3 regions of the Streptomyces sp. NPDC058335 genome follow, and region 2 is predicted to be linked to each of the others. Evidence: riboswitches for the same ligand, from Rfam matches in the RefSeq annotation. Region 2 holds a riboswitch; each other region holds the start of a gene.

Region 1 (6,662 bases), on a different contig from region 2:
CATCACTGTGGGCACCACCGCCGCCACGGTGGCCATCTCCCTCCCCGCCCACCAGGCCGACCGGCTGCCTGCGGCCGTAGAGCAGTTGCAGAGCGAGATCGGGCGGATGCTGGGATCATTTGCGGTCTCTATCAGTATCTGAAAACTCACTCCTTGTGATCTGTTGTGTACGTTCAGCAAGATGCCTGCAGTGTCAGGGGTTGATTCCCAGCCAGTCGACGGCAATGACGGGGTAAGGCGATGCGCGAGTCCGTGCAGGCAGTAGAGGCAGAGGTCATGATGAGCTTTCTCGTCTCCGAGGAGCTCTCGTTCCGCATCCCGGTGGAACTGGGTTACGAGACCTGCGATCCGTACGCCGTGCGGCTCACCTTCCATCTGCCCGGTGATGCCCCGGTGACCTGGGCGTTCGGGCGTGAGCTGCTCATCGACGGGGTGGGCAGGCCGTGCGGAGAGGGAGATGTGCGGGTCTCGCCGGCCGACCGGGAGGTGCTGGGCGAGGTGCTGATCCGGCTTCAGGTGGGCGGTGACCAGGCGGTGTTCCGCTCCTCGGCGGCTCCGCTCGTGGCCTTCCTCGACCGCACCGACAAGTTGGTTCCGCTGGGGCAGGAGGGGGCGTTCGCCGACTTCGACGCCCATCTCGACGAGGCCTTGGACCGGATTCTGGCGGAGGAGCAGAGTGCCGGGTGAGGTCTGGCGGGGGGCTGGCGGCGCAAGGATGAAGGAACGCTTCTGCGGGGGCGGGGCGTTCGAAGGGAGTCTGTACCCGTGGCTCCCTTCGAACGCCCGCCCGCGTCAGTGCTTGCGCCGCCTGCCCTTGCCGCCCCGAGAGCCCTGCGGGGCGGGGCCCGCCGTACCGGCCGATGTGGCACCCGGCGTCGCCGGGGCCGTCTCGGGGAGCGCGCCGGTTCCCGGCCGGTCCGCCGAGACCACGAGCGCAGCGAGCGCCGTGGTGACCGGAACCGACGCGACCAGGCCGATCGAACCGACCAGTGTGCGCACGATCTCCTCGGCGACCAGCTCGCTGTTGGCGACCGTGCCGACGCTGCTCTCGGCGATGGAGAACAGCAGCAGAAGCGGCAGTGCGGCGCCGGCATAGGCGAGGACGAGCGTGTTGACCACGGACGCGATGTGGTCGCGGCCGATCCGGATGCCTGCCCGGTACAGCCCTCGCCAGCCCATCGAGGGGTTGGCCTCGTGGAGTTCCCAGACCGCCGACGTCTGCGTGACCGTCACGTCGTCGAGGACACCGAGCGAACCGATGATGATGCCGGCCAGGAGCAGACCGCTCATGTCGATCGTCGGGTACAGACCGTGGATCAGACCGGTGTTGTCGTCCGTATTGCCGGTCAGCGCCGCCCAGTCGACGAACCAGGAGCCGAGGACGCCGATCAGCAGCAGGGAGATGAGCGTGCCCAGTACGGCAACGGAGGTGCGGGCCGAGAGACCGTGACACAGATAGAGGGCGATCAGCATGATGGCGCTCGCCCCGACGACCGCCACGGCCAGCGGGTTCGAGCCTTGCAGGATCGCGGGCAGGACGAAGAAGTTCAGCACCATGAAGCTGATGGCCAGCGCGACCAGCGCCATGACACCCCGGAGCCGCCCGACGACCACGACGGCGACGGCGAAGATGATGGCGAGCAGGCCCATGGGGACACGGCGGTTCACATCGGTGACCGAGTACTGGAGGTCCTTCGGCGCGGAGGGCTCGTAGGCGACCACGACCTTCTGGCCCTCGTGCAACTGACGTGACTGGTCCGGCTGGACGATCTCGGTGAACGTACGGCCTTTGTCCGAGCCGGTGTCCACACGGATCGTGGCCTTCTTGCAGGTGCCGTCCTCCTGTTGCTGTGCGGAGGAGCCCTCGGCGGTCGAGGTGTCGCCGGTCGGGGTGCCGCCCGAGGCGTTCGCCGACGAGCAGCTGATGCTCTCGACCTTGGAGACCGTCGCCTGCTGCGTCTGCCGGTCGAAGCCGACGCCGGTGCGCTCGTGCGCCGGGGCACCGCCGGGCCACAGCACGACCATGCCGACGAGCACGGCCACGCCGAACGGGATGAGAACGGCCGCGATGACCTTGCGCAGGTGTTGGGAGACGGGGGCGGCCGGACCGTGACTGTGGCTGTGCCCGTGACCGCCACCTGAACCGGGGCCCTCCCCACCGTGCCCACCGCTGTGTCCGTCGCCGGAGCCGTGCCCGCTGCCGTGGCCGTCGTCCGAGCCGTGCCCGTCACCCGGACCGGGGCCGTGCCCGTGGCCCCCGCCTCCACCCGTGCTTCCGGCGCCGTCACGGCCGCCGCCGTGGCCACCACCGGGCCCGTGCCCGCGACCACCGTGCCCTCCGGCGCCGGACACGTGCCCGTGTCCGCCACCAAAGCCGGGGCCGCCGCCCTGTCCGCCGTCGGGGCCGAAGCTGTAGCCGTCCTCGGGACGGGAAACGGGCCCGGAACCGGGTCGGGGAACCGAACCGCCACCGGGGCCGTGCCCCTGTCCTTGCCGGGGGCGTCCACCGGGAGGAATACCCGGCCCGCGGGGCTGTTCGGGCGGTGGGAACGGGGGATGGGGTGTCGTGGTCACCGCCCGATCATCGCAAGAACGACAGAGGCCCACTGTTCACCGCGCCACAAAGGACGCTAGCGTGGAGGCACCTTTGCACACGCGGGAGCTCGGAGCACCGGGCTGAGAGGGCGCTGACCTCCGTCTTCGCGATGTTTCACGTGGAACGTCACCACAACCGAGTGATGTTTCACATGACACGTCGGCAGACGGAAGCCGCTGCGTCGACCGCTGAACCTGTTACCGGGTAATGCCGGCGTAGGGAGTAGGTCTCATGACCAACAAGGACGCACGCACGCCTGCCTCCGCGCAGATCTCCGACGAGGTCTCTGCCGACGGGGAGGCCGGGAAGTCCATCGGATGGCACAAGGCGTATGTCGAGGGCACCCGCTCCGACCTGCGCGTGCCGGTCCGTCAGGTGCATCTCACCAACGGTCGGTCGGTCACGCTGTACGACACCTCGGGCCCGTACACCGATCCGCTCGTCGAGACGGATGTCCGCAGAGGGCTGCCGCCTCTGCGGGAGAACTGGGTCATCGCCCGCGGTGACACAGAGGAGTACGCGGGCCGCCCCGTCCGCCCGGAGGACGACGGGATCAAGCACACCTCCCCGCGCGGCGGGCTGCGCAACCTCGACGCGGTCTTCCCCGGACGGCCGCGCCTGCCACGCCGGGGCCGTGACGGTCAGGCGGTCACCCAACTCGCGTACGCCCGCCGGGGCGAGATCACGCCGGAGATGGAGTACGTGGCCATCCGGGAGAACGTGGAGCCCGAGGTCGTACGCGAGGAGATCGCGGCCGGACGTGCGGTGCTGCCGGCCAACGTCAACCACCCGGAGATCGAGCCGATGATCATCGGCAAGCGATTCCTGGTGAAGGTCAACGCCAACATCGGCAACTCGGCGGTGACCTCCTCCATCGAGGAGGAGGTCGAGAAGATGACGTGGGCGACCCGTTGGGGCGCCGACACGGTCATGGACCTGTCCACCGGCCGCAACATCCACACCACCCGCGAGTGGGTGCTGCGCAACTCCCCCGTCCCCATCGGCACGGTGCCGCTCTACCAGGCGTTGGAGAAGGTCGACGGCCGGGCCGAGGAGCTGACCTGGGAGATCTACAAGGACACGGTGATCGAGCAGGCCGAGCAGGGCGTGGACTACATGACCGTCCACGCGGGGGTGCGCCTGCCGTACGTCCCGCTGACGGCCAACCGCAAGACCGGCATCGTCTCCCGAGGCGGGTCGATCATGGCCGCGTGGTGTCTGGCCCACCACAAGGAGTCGTTCCTCTACGAGAACTTCGAGGAACTCTGTGAGATCCTCGCGGCCTACGACGTCACGTACTCGTTGGGCGACGGTCTGCGGCCCGGTTCGATCGCGGACGCCAACGACGAGGCGCAGTTCGCGGAGTTGCGCACGCTCGGGGAACTCAACCGGATCGCGAAGCGTTTCCATGTTCAGACGATGATCGAAGGCCCGGGACATGTCCCGATGCACAAGATCAAGGAGAACATCGACCTTCAGCAGGAGATCTGCGATGAAGCTCCCTTCTATACGCTCGGCCCGCTGACGACCGACGTCGCCCCGGCGTACGACCACATCACCTCCGGCATCGGTGCGGCGATGATCGCCTGGTGGGGCACGGCCATGCTCTGCTACGTCACGCCCAAGGAGCACCTGGGCCTGCCCAATCGTGACGACGTCAAGACCGGTGTCATCACCTACAAGATCGCCGCCCACGCGGCCGATCTCGCCAAGGGACACCCCGGTGCGCAGGAGTGGGACGACGCGCTGTCCGACGCCCGCTTCGAGTTCCGCTGGGAGGACCAGTTCAACCTGGCCCTCGACCCGGACACCGCCCGGGAGTTCCACGACGAGACACTCCCGGCGGAGCCGGCCAAGACGGCTCACTTCTGCTCGATGTGCGGACCGAAGTTCTGCTCGATGAAGATCTCTCACGACATCCGCCGTGAGCACGGCGGCAGTCGGGCGGAGGTCGAGGAAGGAATGGCGCAGAAGTCCAAGGAGTTCGCGGCCGCGGGCAATCGGGTGTATCTGCCGATCGCGGACTGACGCGCAGGGAATCGTCCTGGGGCGGTGCTTCTGGCGCAGAGGTCGGCAGACTGGGTGCATGACAGCGCGATCCATGAGCAAGGGCGCCAATCTGCCGGTCGATGTGCCGTCCGTGCGCGTCGAGATCAGTTGGTCCGAGCGGGCCGGCGGGCAGGACGTGGATGTGTCGGCTCTGCTGCTGACCGCCGCCGGAAGGGTGCGTGACGACGCGGACCTCGTCTTCTACAACCAGCCGCGGCACGCTTCCGGCGCAGTCACCCATCTGGGCAGGCGGAGCGCCGCCGGTGTCACTGCCGACACGGTCGAGGTGGACCTGCGTTCGCTGGAGAGTGCCGTCGCGCGTGTGGCGCTGTGCGCGTCCGCCGACGGCGGCACCTTCGGGCAGGTGGCCGGCCTGACGCTCAGGTTGCTCGATGCCGGGAGCCTGGCGGAGCTGGCGCGGTTCGAGATGCGGGGAGAGACGGAGACGGCGTTCATCGGAGGTGAGTTGTACCTGCGGGAGGGGCAGTGGAAGTTCCGCGCGGTCGGGCAGGGGTATGCCTCCGGGCTCGCGGGGCTGGCCACCGATTTCGGGATCAGCGTCGATGAGGAGCCCGCTGGGCCGGCAGCCGACCACGCGGCATCGGCCGTACGCACGCCGCCCCCGCCCCCGCCCGTGCCTCCGTCGGCTCCGGCCGCCTCCGCCGCCGTATCCGCGCCGTCTGCCGGGGGCCGGCTGACCAAGGGGGAGGAGCAGCTTCCGGTCGATATGCGCAAGCGGCTGTCCCTGCGGAAGGAGCAGGTCGCGGTCAGTCTGCGGAAGCGCGGTGCCGCGGGGGTCAGTGCGCGGGTGGTGCTCGTGCTCGACGCGTCGGGGTCCATGTCGTTCCTGTACTCCGGCGGGGTGGTGGCCGACGTGGTCGAGCGGATGGCCGCTGTGGCGGCAGAGCTTGATGACGACGGTGAGATGCAGGCCTGGACGTTCGCCTCCGACCCTGCCCGGCTGCCGGACCTGCGCCTGGGCGAACTCCCCGAGTGGCTGCGGCTGCATGTGCGGGTGGGGGAGATCAGCCTGTTCAGGCGGAGCAAGAAGCCGCGGAAGGGACTGCAACCGGGCCAGGTCGACATGCGCTCGGTCGGCATCCAGAACGAGGAACAGAAGGTGATCGCCCAGGTCAGAGACTATGTTCGGGCGAATCCGGCGGCCGCCCCGACGCTGGTGCTGTTCTTCTCCGACGGAGGCGTCTACCGCGACGCCGCGATCGAGAAGGAGCTGCGCGCGGCGGCGGCGGAGCCGATCTTCTGGCAGTTCGTCGGGCTCGGCCGCTCGAACTACGGCGTGCTGGAGCGGTTCGACGCACTGCCCGGCCGACGTGTGGACAACGTCGGCTTCTTCGCCGTCGACGACATCCGCACGGTCCCGGACCAGGAGCTCTACGACCGTCTCCTGTCCGAGTTCCCGAGTTGGCTCACGGCCGCGGGGCAGGCGGGCATCCTCTGACCGGCAGGCCGGCTGACGCCCTGGCCCTCGTTCCGTCGGCCCGGCCTACGGCTTGCGCTCCCCTGGGCGGGGGCGCAAGCCGAGGGCCTATTCCGGCTGGTGTTCCGGCCCGCCGAAGTCCGGGCTGGTGTAGTCCGGGCTGCTGTAGCTGGGGCGGGAGCCGGCCGAGTTTCCTTCGTCGGGGCTGCTGAAGCCCGGACGGTCGTAGCCGATCTTCGGCAGGCGGCCGGTGGGTGCCGGAGGGGCCGGTGCGGGGTCGAGCGCGGCGCTCGTGCCGGGGTGGGCGAGGGCCTCGCGGAGGAACGGCAGGATGCCCCGCTCCAGCAGGGCTTCCCGCCAGGCCTCCCTCGCGCGGCCCACCTCCTCGCTCAGTTCGCTGTACGGGCCGGCCTCCAGGGAGGGACGGTTGCGCAGGGCGGTGAGCAGGAGGCCGACGGTGGCGACGAGGATCGCGGCCGCGGCCACGGCCCCGAACGTCCATCCGGTGGTGAGCATCGTCCTGGCGAACGCCGGCTCGGGGTCGAGCATCCGCAGGATGTAACCGACGAGCAGGAAGAT
Region 2 (6,662 bases):
TCGTAGCCGTACTGCTGCTGGCCGTAGCCGTCATAGCCGTAGCCCTGGTCGGCGCCCTGGGCGGCGGCCGCGTACTGGTCCTGGGGCTGGGTGGCGGACGCGTAGGCGGTGTCGCTGTACACGCCGTAGGAGCCGGTGTCGTCGGGCAGCGGCTGCGGCTCGTAGACGGAGGTGGTCTCGGCTGCCGTGGGCTCGGCGGTGCGGGCGGGCGTGAAGACGTCGTCGCGGTCGTAGTCCTCGTCGCCGTAGGCGCTCTTGTCCTGGCCGTACGCGACGGCGTCGCCGCCGAACGGCGTGGCCGCGTCCTGTCCGTACCCGTCGGGGCCGCCGTCGGCCGCCTCCAGGCCTGAGACCTCGAGTGACGGGTCCTGGTGCTCGCCCTTGCCGCGGCGGCGCTTGGTGGTGCCGTCGGCGCCGGGGCGGCTGACGGCCCAGCCCTCGGCGAAGCCACGGCGGAACGACAGCGTGACGTACGTCTGGCCGACCGCGAAGGCGGCCGCGCCCACACCGATGACGATGACGGACGGGATCAGCACACCGAACACGACACCGAGGAAGCCGCCGAATGCGAGCAGCCGCCAGCGCAGCCGTGCCTTGTACTGCAGCAGCACCTCACCGAGCAGCCACAGCGCGACGATGCCGAACGCGATGTAGAGGACCGTCCAGCCCATGTACGCCCCTCTCCCAGTGGCCGCTACGCAGTGTGTCGTAAGTCGGTGCGACCGGTCTAGGCCTGCGGTGGGTGGTGCAGACCCAGGTTCTCGTAGATTTCCAGCGTCGCCGTGGAGTTGTTGAGCGTGATGAAGTGCAGTCCGGGCACTCCCTCGGCGAGCAGCCGAGCGCAGAACTCCGTGGCGAAGTCGATGCCAATGGAGCGTACAGCGGCCGGATCGTCTTTGGCTGTGAGGATCCGCTCTTTCAGCGCCGCCGGGAAATGGGCGTTGCTGAGCTGGGGCAGCCTCTCCAGCATCTTCACACTCGTCACCGGCAGGACCTCGGGGATCACCGGGGTCGCGCAGCCGGCCGCCGACACCCGGTCGCGCAGGCGCAGGTAGGACTCGGGGTCGAAGAACATCTGCGTGATCGCGTAGTCGGCGCCGGCCCGGCACTTGTCGACGAAGCGCGCGACGTCCGTGTCCCAGTCGCTGGAGCGCGGGTGCATCTCGGGGAAGGCGGCGACGCCGACGCAGAAGTCGCCCGACTCCTTGATCAACTGGACGAGTTCGGCGGCGTAGGTGAGGCCCTGCGGGTGCGGCACCCAGTCACCCATGGGGTCGCCGGGCGGGTCTCCGCGCACGGCGAGCATGTTCCGGATCCCGGCGTCGGCGTACTGGCCGATGATGTTGCGCAGTTCGGCGATGGAGTGGTCCACGGCGGTGAGGTGCGCGACCGGGGTGAGGGTGGTGTCGACGACGATCTGCTGCGTCTCCTTGACCGTGGTCGCCCGGGTGGTGCCGCCGGCGCCGTAGGTGACGGAGACGAAGTCGGGGGCCACCGCCTCGACCCGCCGGAGCGCGTTCCACAGGCTCCGCTCGCCCTGGGAGGTCTTCGGCGCGTAGAACTCGAACGAGTACGTCGTCTTGCCGGTGGCCAGGATGTCACGCACGGTACGCGCGCGGTCGGTCCTGGTGGATGCGGTTCCGAGGGCCATACCCGCAGGTTAGCCAGGGGAGGGGCGCGCCCCCACCAGATCTCGGAAATTTGCCCGAATTGTCCACTTGTTGTCCATCCCTTGGACAGACGGACCAAGGGATGGGGAACGGCGGAGCAGAGGGGCGGCAGGGCGGCGGCCGGTTCAGATCCCGCGCAGCCGCTTGGCGAACTCCGCCGCCGCGGCGCCCGGATCGTCGGCCTCCGTGATCGCCCGGACGACCACGACCCGGCGGGCGCCCGCCTCCAGCACCTCGTCGAGGTTGCCGAGGTCGATGCCGCCGATCGCGAACCAGGGTCGCTCGGTGCCCAGCGCCGCCGTGTGCCGGACCAGGCCGAGGCCGGGTGCCGGGCGGCCGGGCTTGGTGGGGGTGGGCCAGCACGGGCCGGTGCAGAAGTAGTCGACGCGCTCCTGGACGGCCGCGGCGTCCGCCTCCGCCTCGCTGTGCGTGGAGCGGCCGATCAGGACGCCGTCGCCGAGGACGGCACGGGCCGCGGGGACCGGCAGGTCGCCCTGGCCGAGGTGGAGGACGTCGGCGCCGGCGGCATGGGCGACGTCCGCCCGGTCGTTGACCGCGAGCAGCCTGCCGTGGCGGGCGCAGGCGTCGGCGAACACCTCCAGGTGCTCCAGCTCCTCGGCCGCCTCCATGCCCTTGTCGCGCAGCTGCACGATGTCGACGCCGCTCGCGAGGACCGCGTCCAGGAACTCCGGGAGGTCGCCCTGGCGCCTGCGGGCGTCCGTGCAGAGGTAGAGGCGGGCCTCGGCGAGCTGGGAGCGGGCGGTGTCGGGCATGCGTGGGTCCCCCGGGGGCGGTCGGTGGCGCCTCGGGGTCTCCCCCGGTGCGGTCGGGTGCGCCGCGGGCGTCTCCCGGGGCGGCGGTGTGCGGTCGCGGCGGGCGGCCACGGCCGCACACCTGGCGGTTCTTCGAAGCCACGAAGCCCCGTCGGGCTCTGTGGCTCTGTGGGCTCTACGGAGCGGATCTCGGGGTCAGACGGCGAGCGCCTGGGCGCGACGCTTCACCTCCGTGCCGCGATTCTCCGCCAGCGCCTGCGCCGGCGTCCCGGGCAGGGACGGGTCGGGAGTGAACAGCCACTCCAGCATCTCTTCGTCCGAAAAGCCGTCGTCCCGCAGCAGGGTCAGGGTCCCGGACAGGCCCTTGACCACCTTGTCCTCGTCGATGAAGGCGGCGGGGACGTGCAGTGCCCTGTTCTCACCACGGCGTACGGCGATGAGCTGGCCGTCCTTGACCAGCTGCCGCGCACGCACCACGTCGACATCGAGCATCTCTGCGATGTCGGGCAGGGTGAGCCAGGCGGGGACGAGAGCATCGATCTTTGCGTCAATCTCGGTCACCCCTCAAGACTGCCATCCCGGACCGACAGTCGGTAGCCGAGCCTCCCCTCAGCGGGTGGAGCCGCCCGCTGGACCCGCGGTCTGAGCCGTCGCCGCCTTGAGCGGCGTCGCCGGGTCCGCGATCAGCTCGGGGTTCATCGGCGTGCCCGACTCGATCAGCCGGCGGCCCTGCGCGAGGTCGCGGGGGCGGCCCACCGCCAGCAGCGCGACCAGGCGGTCCTCACGCAGCCAGCAGACCGTCCAGGCCGGTCCGGCGGGGTCGCCGCGCCACAGGGTCGTGTCGGCGCCGGTGTGGTGGCCGGCGTACTGGACGAAGCGGCCGAACTGCTCCGACCAGAAGTACGGCACCGGGTCGTAGACCGCGGGGACCTCGCCGGTGGCCGAGCCGAGGATGTTCGCGGCGACCGTGCGCGGCCCCTGGAGGGCGTTGTCCCAGTGGTGGACGAGGAGGCGCTCGCCGTACCGCCCGGACGGGAAGGAGGCGCAGTCGCCGACCGCGTACACGTCGGGCACGGACGTGCGCAGGCTCGCGTCGGCCACGACCTCGCCGTGCCGGCCCAGCTCGACGCCCGAGCCGGTCAGCCAGGCCGTCGCGGGGCGGGCGCCGATGCCGACCACGACGGCGTCGGCGGGCAGCCGGGACCCGTCGTCGAGAAGGACCGCACCGGGCTCGACGCGCTCCACGCGCGCGCGGGTGCGCAGCTCGGTGCCGCTGTCGGCGTACCAGGAGGTCATCGGGGCGGCGACCTCGGCGGGCAGGGCGCCGGCCAGCGGCCGGTCAGCGGCCTCCACGACGGTCACCGCGCAGCCGGCCTCGCGCGCGGCGGTGGCGAACTCGGCGCCGATCCAGCCGGCGCCGACGACCACGATGTCGTGCCGGCGGGCGAGCACCGGCCGCAGCCGTTCGGCGTCGTCCAGGGTGCGCAGCAGATGGACGCCGGGGACGCCCTCGGCGCCGGGCAGCCGGATCGGTTCGGCGCCGGTGGCGAGCACGAGGACGTCGTACGGGACGGGCCCGGACCCGGTGTCCAGTTCGTGGTCGGCGGGGCGTACGCCGAGGGCCTCGGTGCCGAGCCGGAGTTCGACGCCGAGGCTCTCGAAGTCGACGTCGAAGGCGGAGTGCTCGGCCGTGCCGAGCAGGACGGCCTTGGACAGCGGGGGCCGGTCGTAGGGCTGGTGGGGTTCGGCGCCGATGAGGGTCACCGTCCCGTGGAAGCCCTGCTCGCGCAGGGCGACCGCGGTCTGCACCCCGGCCATCCCCGCGCCGACGACGACCACCCGCCGCTCCGCCGGCCTGTCTTCTTCCCGCGTCTGTTCGCTCACCTGATCACCTTAGACAACTGACGGATCGTCAGTCAGTCGTCCTGTTCCGTGACCGTGTTCCGTGCCCCTGTTCCGTGACCGGTTCCGCGATCTGCTCCACCACGCTGGTCCCGCTCCCCGGCCGCGACTCCCACTCCCAGGTCTCGTCGAGGCGCAGCCGCCCGTCGGGCAGTTCGACGACCGCCGACACACAGTGCCCGGACGACGTCGTCCCGTCGTGCCCCAGCTGGACGTACCGGAAGTCCAGCCGGTCTCCCTCGCGGGTACCCACCAGGTGCCCGCGTACGACGTCGCCGCCCGCGTAGTCGGCCCAGATCACGCCGTCCCGTTCGCGGTACGTGAAGCGGGTGCGGGTGCCGACCTGACCGGGGGCCTGGTCGGCCACCGGGGCCAGGACCAGGCCGTCGAGCGAACGGGCCACGAGAGGAGGCTCCCTTACTGGGACGGACGGCGGGGGGCTAGGGTGGCCAACGTAGAGCACTCGCGGGAGCCCGGACGCACCGGGCTGAGAGGGAGGCTGGCGGCCTCCGACCGTACGAACCTGATCCGGGTCATGCCGGCGAAGGGAGGGGCTGGACGCCCATGTCCTCACCTATGTCGGACGTCCTCGTCGTGGGGGGCGGCATCATCGGGCTCGTCACCGCGTGGCGGGCCGCGCAGCGGGGGTTCGCCACGGCGGTGGTGGACCCCGGGCCGGGCGGCGGGGCCGCGCAGGTGGCGGCCGGGATGCTGGCCGCGGTCACGGAACTGCACTACGGCGAGCAGACGCTGCTCGGCCTGAACCTGGAATCGGCCCGCCGCTACCCGGACTTCGTGGCCGAACTCACCGACCTGACCGGCCACGACCTCGGCTACCGCCGCTCCGGCACCCTCGCCGTCGCGCTGGACGCCGACGACCGCGCCCATCTGCGGGAACTGCACGCCCTGCAACGGCAGTCGGGGCTCACCTCGGAATGGCTGTCCGGACGGGAGTGCCGGCGGCTGGAGCCGATGCTCGCGCCCGGGGTGCGCGGCGGGCTGCGGGTGGACGGCGACCACCAGATCGATCCCCGGCGGCTGGCGGCGGCGCTGGTGACCGCGTGCGAGCGGGCGGGCGTGGCCTTCCACCGCGACTGGGCGGAGCGGCTGACCGTGTCGGCCGGGCGCGCCGCGGGGGTCCTCACGCGCGCGGGTACGACGCTCGCGGCGGAGCAGGTGGTGCTCGCGGCGGGCAGCCTCAGCGGGCGGCTCGCGGGCGTCCCGGCGGAGGTGCTGCCCCCGGTGCGGCCCGTGAAGGGCCAGGTGCTGCGGCTGACCGTGCCACGGCGGTACGCGCCGTTCCTGACCCGGACGGTACGGGCCGTGGTGCGCGGCAGCCACGTCTACCTGGTGCCGCGCGAGAACGGCGAGCTGGTCGTCGGGGCCACGAGCGAGGAACTGGGCTGGGACACGACGGTGACGGCCGGGGGCGTCTACGAGCTGCTGCGCGACGCCCACGAACTGGTTCCCGGGATCACCGAGCTGCCGCTCACCGAGACGCGCGCGGGGCTGCGTCCCGGGTCGCCGGACAACGCGCCCCTGCTCGGGCCCACCGGCATGGACGGGCTGCTGCTGGCGACCGGGCACTACCGCAACGGCGTGCTGCTGACACCGGTCACCGGGGACGCGATGGCGCACGCGCTGGCCACCGGTCAACTTCCCGTCGAGGCCCGCCCCTTCACACCCAGGCGCTTCCACGCCGCCGCACTCTCGGAGCAGCCCGCATGAAGATCTCCGTCAACGGCGAGCGACGCGAGGTCGCTCCCGGCACGGCCCTCGACAGCGTCGTACGGTCCCTGACGCCGGCGCCCACCGGAGTGGCCGCCGCCCTCAACGAAACCGTCGTCCCGCGCGCGCGGTGGTCCGCCACCGCCCTCTCCGACGGAGACCGCGTGGAAGTCCTCACCGCCGTCCAGGGAGGCTGAGCCATGGCCGACGATCCCTTCGTCCTCGGCGGTACGACGTACTCGTCCCGCCTGATCATGGGTACCGGCGGTGCGCCCAGCCTGGAGACGCTGGAGCGGGCGCTGGTCGCGTCCGGGACCGAGCTGACCACCGTCGCGATGCGGCGGGTCGACCCCTCGGTGCACGGGTCCGTGCTGTCGGTGCTCGAACGGCTCGGCATCCGGGTGCTGCCCAACACCGCGGGGTGCTTCACCGCCGGGGAGGCGGTGCTGACGGCACGGCTGGCCCGGGAGGCGCTGGGGACCGATCTGGTCAAGCTGGAGGTCATCGCCGACGAGCGGACGCTGCTGCCCGATCCGATCGAGCTGCTGGACGCGGCGGAGACGCTGGTCGACGACGGGTTCACGGTGCT
Region 3 (6,662 bases), on a different contig from region 2:
GGGTGAGCGCGGTGGAGGCGAGTGCCTGCCAGGTGGTGAACCACAGGACGTGCCGGATGTCGGACTGCCCGAGCACGTCGAACAGGCGCCCGAAGTGCCAGCCGCCGCCGGAGTACAGTCCGCGCGAGAGGATCGCGGCGACCGGGTAGGCGAAGAACATCCCGAAGAACGCGACGGGCAGGGCCATGAGCCCCAGCCGCGCCGCGCTCCCGGTACGCCCGCGGCGCGGGGCCGCCCGCCGGTCTACTTCAGTACGAGCGAGGTCCACGACTTGACCCACTGGTCGCGGTCCGCGGCGATCTTCGCCGGGTCCATCGTCTCGGGATCCTCGGCGGCCGGGCCGTACTCGGTGAACTCGGCGGGCACGGCCGCGCCCTTGGCCACCGGGTAGACGAACATGTTGAGCGGCATGTCCTCCTGGAACGTCTTCGAGATCAGGAAGTCGATCAGCGCCTTGCCGCCCTCGCTGTTCTCGGCGTTGCTCAGCAGTCCGGCGAACTCGACCTGCCGGAAGCAGGTGCCGGTCGCGACACCGGTCGGCGCGGTCGTCGGCTTCGGGTCGCCGTAGATCACCTCGGCGGGCGGCGAGGAGGCGTAGGAGACGACGAGCGGCCGGTCCCCGCCGGCCTTCCTGCCGCCGGCCGAGCCGGAGAACTCCTCGTTGTAGGCCTGCTCCCAGCCGTCGACGACCTTCACACCGTTGGCCTTGAGCTTCTTCCAGTAACCCTCCCAGCCTCCCCCGTCCCCGTACTTGGCGGCCGTGCCGAGCAGGAAGCCGAGGCCGGGCGAGGAGGTGGAGGCGTTCTCGGTGACGAGCAGGTTCTTGTACGCCGGCTTCGCCAGGTCGTCGAAGGTGGCCGGCGGGGCCAGCTTGTGATCGGTGAAGTACTTCTTGTCGTAGTTGACGCAGATGTCGCCGTAGTCGACGGGCGTGACCCGGTGCTTTCCGGCGTCCAGCTGGTACTGCCCGTCGACCTGGTCCAGCCCCTGCGCCTCGTACGGCTGGAAGACGCCGTTGTCGAGCGCGCGGGAGAGCAGGGTGTTGTCGACGCCGAAGAAGACGTCGCCCTGCGGGTTGTCCTTGGTGAGGATCGCCTTGTTGACGGCCTGCCCGGCGTCGCCGTCCTTGAGGACCTTCACCTGGTAGCCGGACTTCTTCTCGAAGTCGGCGAGCACGTTCTCGGAGACGGCCCACGAGTCATGGCTGACGAGGGTGACGGTCTTGCTCTCGCTCTGCGAGGAACCGCCGTCGTCCGACGATCCGCAGGCGGACAGCGTGACGAGACCGAGACCGAGGCCTACGGCCGCGGCCACGAACGTCCTGGTGTGCACTGGAATTCCTCCTGGAGGTGACCAGGAAGAGACGCGGCCCCGCCCGGAACCCGCGAGGGTGTCCGGGCAGGGCGCAACAGCTCGAGTGATGACCGAACTTCCTACCCAGAATGACCTGGGCGAGGTTCAGAGGGTCTGCGGCCCGGTGCCGCACTCTCAGCGCTGTGGCGCTCCCCTGTCGGAATATGAAGATGTCTGATTTACCGCACTGTCTGAAAACAGGACAGTACTTACGTCGGTCAGACTACCGCTCGGTGGCGGCGAGCTGACCACACGCCCCGTCGATCTCCTGACCACGCGTGTCCCGGACGGTGACGGGCACCCCGTGCGCCGCGATGGCCTCGACGAACGCCTTCTCGTCCTCGGGCCGGGAGGCGGTCCACTTGGAACCCGGCGTCGGGTTGAGCGGGATCAGGTTCACATGTACGGGCCGGCCCTTGAGCATGCGCCCGAGACGGTCACCACGCCAGGCCTGGTCGTTGATGTCGCGGATCAGCGCGTACTCGATGGACAGCCGGCGCCCGGACCTCTCGGCGTACTCGAATCCGGCGTCGAGCACCTCGCGCACCTTCCACCGCGTGTTCACGGGGACGAGGGTGTCGCGCAGCTCGTCGTCGGGGGCGTGCAGCGAGATGGCCAGCCGGCACTTGAAGCCTTCGTCGGAGAACCGGTTGATGGCCGGCACCAGCCCCACGGTCGACACGGTGATCCCGCGCTGCGAGAGCCCCAGCCCGTCGGGCGCGGGGTCGGTGAGCGCGCGGATGGAGCCGACGACCCGCTTGTAGTTGGCGAGCGGCTCACCCATGCCCATGAACACGATGTTGGACAGCCGGGCCGGTCCGCCGGGAACCTCTCCGTCGCGCAGCGCCCGCATCCCGTCCACGATCTGGTGGACGATCTCGGCGGTGGACAGGTTCCGGTCGAGCCCCGCCTGCCCGGTCGCGCAGAACGGGCAGTTCATCCCGCAGCCGGCCTGCGAACTGATGCACATGGTCACCCGGTCCGGGTACCGCATCAGCACCGACTCCACGAGCGTGCCGTCGAACAGCCGCCAGAGCGTCTTGCGGGTGGTCCCCTGGTCCGTCGACAGATGCCGTACGACCGTCATCAGATCGGGCAGCAGCGCCTCGCGCAGCTTCTCACGGGCACCGGCGGGGATGTCGGTCCACTCGGCCGGGTCGTGCGCGAACCGCGCGAAGTAGTGCTGCGACAGCTGTTTCGCACGGAACGGCTTCTCACCGATCTCCGCCACCACCTCCTTCCGCTCGGCGGGCGAGAGGTCGGCGAGGTGCCGCGGCGGCTTCTTGGCTCCGCGGGGGGCGACGAAAGTGAGTTCTCCGGGCTTAGGCATGGCTCTACCAGTGTCGCAGATCCATTCGGGTGCCCCGGTCGGCTCAGAACAGCCCGCCGGTCGCGGTGTGACGCACCGGGCGGCGTACGTCGTCGTCCGGTGCCATCCGCCGCAGTAGAGCTTCGGCCTGCGCCGTCCGTTCTGCGCGAGGAGCGCCTCGCACCATCGGCACGGCAGATCACCGTGGTACCGGCCGTCCTCGCCCCGTCTCGCCGTCCCCATGCGCGGGACCCTGTCGGAGCGGTTGATCACGGGACGAGCCCCCGTCCGCGGGGGACGGGGGCTCGTTTCGACCGGGCTGAGTACCGATCAGCCGGACCCCACGAACAGCACCAGCAACAGCCACACCACCGGCGCGGTGGGCAGGAGCGAGTCCAGGCGGTCCATGATGCCGCCGTGACCGGGGAGCAGGGTGCCCATGTCCTTGATGCCGAGGTCCCGCTTGATCATGGACTCGCCGAGGTCACCGAGGGTGGCGCTGGCCGCGACCGCCAGGCCGAGCAGCAGACCCTGCCACCAGGTGCCGTCCTCGATCACGAACTCCATGCACAGTGCACCGACGACCATCGCGAACGACACCGCGCCGAGCAGGCCCTCGCGGGTCTTGCCGGGGCTGATCCGCGGAGCGAGCTTGTGCTTGCCGAAGCGCCAGCCGACGGCGTACGCCCCGGTGTCGCTGACGACCGTCAGCAGCAGGAACGTCATGACGCGGAGCGCCCCGTCGTCCGCGGTGAGCATCATCGCGACGAACGTGGCCAGGAACGGGACGTAGAAGGCCGCGAAGACTCCGGCAGTGACGTCCTTGAGGTAACCTTCCGGCGGTTCCGTCATCCGCCAGACCAGGACCGCGAGCGCGGTCAGGGCCATGGCAACCCAGGCGCCCTCGGCACCCCGGACGTATCCGGCGACGACCATGGCCGCGCCGCCGACCGCGAGCGGCACCAGCGGAGCCTTGATGCCCTTGCGCTCCTGGAGCCGACTGGTCAGCTCCCACAGGCCGACGACGACGGCGACCGCGATCACGCCGACGAAGACGGCCTTGACGACGAACAGCGACGCGATGATCACCGCACCGAGTCCGACACCGACCCCTATGGCCGCAGTCAGGTCACGGCCCGCGCTCTTCTTCTGCGGGGCGGATGCCGGCTGTGGTGCGTCGGGCATGGGCTCCGGATTCTGCGGCACCGCCGCAGGGGGCTGTGCCGACGGGGTCTCGTCACGGAACGTCCCCGCGGGGGACGTCTCGTTTCGGAACGTCCCGCCGTGGGACGTCCCGTCGCGGAACGTCTCGTCTCGGAACAAGGGGCCGCCCAGCCGAGCGGCCCCCCGGTCGTCATCCTGGTTTCCGCCATGAGCGGGTACGTCGGGGACGATGGGCATGGGGCGAGTCTGCTGCGCCTCAGGCGCATCGTACGCGGGACCCGCCGGGGCAGCCCCCTGGACAGGTCCGTGCGGGACGGCCCCGTGATCGTTGGGCCCCCAGTACCCGGCCTGTGAACCGGCTCGTGGCGGAGCGCCCCAGGAAGAGTCGTTCATCAGACCTCGAGCAGCTCCGCTTCCTTGTGCTTGAGGAGCTCGTCCACCTGGGCGACGTACTTCGCGGTGGTGTCGTCGAGTTCCTTCTCGGCACGGCGGCCCTCGTCCTCGCCGACCTCGCCGTCCTTGATGAGCTTGTCGATCGCGTCCTTGGCCTTGCGGCGCACGGCGCGGATGGACACCTTGGCGTCCTCGCCCTTGCTCTTGGCGACCTTGATGTAGTCGCGGCGGCGCTCCTCCGTCAGCTCGGGGAACACCACCCGGATGATGTTGCCGTCGTTGCTCGGGTTGACGCCCAGGTCCGAGTCACGGATCGCCTGCTCGATGTTGCGCAGCGCGCTCTTGTCGAACGGGGTCACGACCGCCATGCGCGGCTCCGGCACGGAGAACGAAGCCAGCTGGTTGATCGGCGTCGGCGCGCCGTAGTAGTCGGCCACGATCTTGTTGAACATCGCCGGGTGCGCACGGCCGGTGCGGATCGCGGCGAAGTCCTCCTTGGCGACCAGGACGGCCTTCTCCATCTTCTCCTCGGCCTCGAGGAGGGTCTCTTCGATCACCACTTGCTCCTGCGTGTCTTGAGTAGGCCCGGCTCCGGTTCCTTGCGGAGGCGGCGGCCGGCTGCGTCGCGTCTTCTTCCTGCACGGTTCCCGACCGGCAGGACATTGTCCATCCCCCGACCAGGGTCCGTCGCCCGGTCAGGTGTTGTCGTGGGAACCGGGGTTCCCACGGACCGGACCGGGGAGTTCCGCCGGTCAGGCCCGGCTGCCCTGCTCACTCACCAGCGTGCCGATCTTCTCACCCTTGACGGCCCGAGCGATATTGCCCTCCACCAGAAGCTCGAAGACGAGGATCGGGAGCTTGTTGTCGCGGCACAGCGTGATGGCGGTGGCGTCGGCGACCTTCAGCTCGCGCGTGATGACCTCGCCGTAGCCGAGGGCGTCGAACTTGACGGCCTCCGGGTTGGTCTTCGGGTCGGAGTCGTAGACGCCGTCCACGCCGTTCTTGCCCATCAGGAGCGCCTCGGCGTCGATCTCCAGGGCGCGCTGGGCGGCGGTGGTGTCGGTGGAGAAGTACGGCATGCCCATACCGGCGCCGAAGATGACGACGCGGCCCTTCTCCAGGTGGCGCACGGCGCGCAGCGGGATGTACGGCTCGGCGACCTGGCCCATGGTGATGGCGGTCTGGACCCGGCTGTCGATGCCTTCCTTCTCCAGGAAGTCCTGGAGGGCGAGGCAGTTCATGACGGTGCCGAGCATGCCCATGTAGTCCGAGCGGGCCCGGTCCATGCCTCGTACCTGGAGTTCGGCGCCGCGGAAGAAGTTGCCGCCGCCGATGACCACCGCGATCTCCGCCCCGTCACGCACGACGGCCGCGATCTCCCGGGCGATCTTGTGCACCACGTCGGGATCGACACCCAGGCTGCCGCCACCGGCGAAAGCCTCTCCGGACAGCTTCAGCAGAAACCGGCCGCTCACTTTGCCGTCGTCGCTCTTCTGGGCCTTGGTGGTGGTCATGGGAGATCCCGCCTCTTTCACGTGGTGCACATACGAAGAAGGCCACTGCCGGTGGGGTGTTCGCAACCCGTGCGCGGCAATGGCCTCCTCGTCAGATCTGCTGTCGTCCGTCACACGCCAGGTGACGGCGTCCACGGACGACTGCTGCCGACCCTATCGGGGCCGGGCGTCCGTCGCGGTACGGACTCAGATGCCGACCTTGATGCGCGCGAAGCGCTTCAGGCTGACACCGGCCTCGTCCAGGACCTTCTGCACGGACTTCTTGTTGTCCAGGGCGTAGGGCTGACCGAGGACCGTGGCGTCCTTGAAGAAGCCGTTGAGACGACCCTCGACGATCTTGGCGATCGCGGCCTCGGGCTTGCCCTCGGCGCGGGTGGTCTCCTCGGCGATACGACGCTCCGACTCGACGACCTCGGCCGGCACGTCCTCCTTGGAGAGGTACTTCGGCGCGAAGGCGGCGATGTGCTGGGCGATGCCCTTGGCGACGTCGGCGTTGGGCTTGTCCAGCTCGACGAGGACACCGATCTGCGGGGGCAGGTCGGGCATCGTGCGGTGCATGTACGCGGAGACGTAGCCGTCCGCGAACTGCGCGAAGCGGTCCAGGACGATCTTCTCGCCCAGGTTGGCGTTGGCCTCGTCCACGTACGCCTGGACGGTCTTGCCGGGCTCGATCTCGGAGGCGAGGAGCGCCTCGAGGTCGGCCGGGGAGGTCTTGGCGACGTGCTCGACGATCGCGTTGGCGACGGCCTGGAACTTCTCGCCCTTGGCGACGAAGTCCGTCTCGCACTTCAGCTCGACGATGGTGCCGGCCGAGTTGTCGTCGGCGATGACCGAGACCACGGCGCCGTTCTCGGCGGAGCGGCCCTCGCGCTTGGCGACGCCCTTCTGGCCCTTGATACGGAGCGCCTCGACGGCCTTGTCGACGTTGC

Evidence for each region. Region 2 has a riboswitch for thiamine pyrophosphate ahead of thiO (glycine oxidase ThiO). Riboswitches for the same ligand answer to the same signal wherever they lie in the genome.
Region 1: it holds a riboswitch for thiamine pyrophosphate, as region 2 does, so the genes downstream of both, thiC (phosphomethylpyrimidine synthase ThiC) here and thiO (glycine oxidase ThiO) in region 2, are expected to answer to the same signal.
Region 3: it holds a riboswitch for thiamine pyrophosphate, as region 2 does, so the genes downstream of both, ACFWJX_RS07460 (thiamine ABC transporter substrate binding subunit) here and thiO (glycine oxidase ThiO) in region 2, are expected to answer to the same signal.

What each region holds. Positions count from the first base shown of each region.
Region 1 is NZ_JBHXHX010000005.1:291,462-298,123, forward strand. Features, by position in the region: gene ACFWJX_RS11710 (IclR family transcriptional regulator) at 1-142, shown strand, start outside; gene ACFWJX_RS11715 (SsgA family sporulation/cell division regulator) at 241-687, shown strand; gene ACFWJX_RS11720 (YibE/F family protein) at 793-2,352, opposite strand; TPP riboswitch at 2,646-2,835, shown strand; gene thiC (phosphomethylpyrimidine synthase ThiC) at 2,828-4,624, shown strand; gene ACFWJX_RS11730 (VWA domain-containing protein) at 4,683-6,104, shown strand; gene ACFWJX_RS11735 (hypothetical protein) at 6,192-6,662, opposite strand, start outside.
Region 2 is NZ_JBHXHX010000015.1:5,969-12,630, forward strand. Features, by position in the region: gene ACFWJX_RS27190 (hypothetical protein) at 1-671, opposite strand, end outside; gene metF (methylenetetrahydrofolate reductase [NAD(P)H]) at 728-1,651, opposite strand; gene thiE (thiamine phosphate synthase) at 1,796-2,443, opposite strand; gene ACFWJX_RS27205 (Rv2175c family DNA-binding protein) at 2,639-3,004, opposite strand; gene ACFWJX_RS27210 (NAD(P)/FAD-dependent oxidoreductase) at 3,053-4,327, opposite strand; gene ACFWJX_RS27215 (hypothetical protein) at 4,356-4,748, opposite strand; TPP riboswitch at 4,801-4,912, shown strand; gene thiO (glycine oxidase ThiO) at 4,910-6,073, shown strand; gene thiS (sulfur carrier protein ThiS) at 6,070-6,270, shown strand; gene ACFWJX_RS27230 (thiazole synthase) at 6,274-6,662, shown strand, end outside.
Region 3 is NZ_JBHXHX010000003.1:350,797-357,458, reverse strand. Features, by position in the region: gene ACFWJX_RS07465 (ABC transporter permease) at 1-187, opposite strand, end outside; gene ACFWJX_RS07460 (thiamine ABC transporter substrate binding subunit) at 244-1,332, opposite strand; TPP riboswitch at 1,413-1,519, opposite strand; gene rlmN (23S rRNA (adenine(2503)-C(2))-methyltransferase RlmN) at 1,577-2,683, opposite strand; gene ACFWJX_RS07450 (phosphatidate cytidylyltransferase) at 2,993-4,219, opposite strand; gene frr (ribosome recycling factor) at 4,219-4,776, opposite strand; gene pyrH (UMP kinase) at 4,972-5,733, opposite strand; gene tsf (translation elongation factor Ts) at 5,920-6,662, opposite strand, start outside.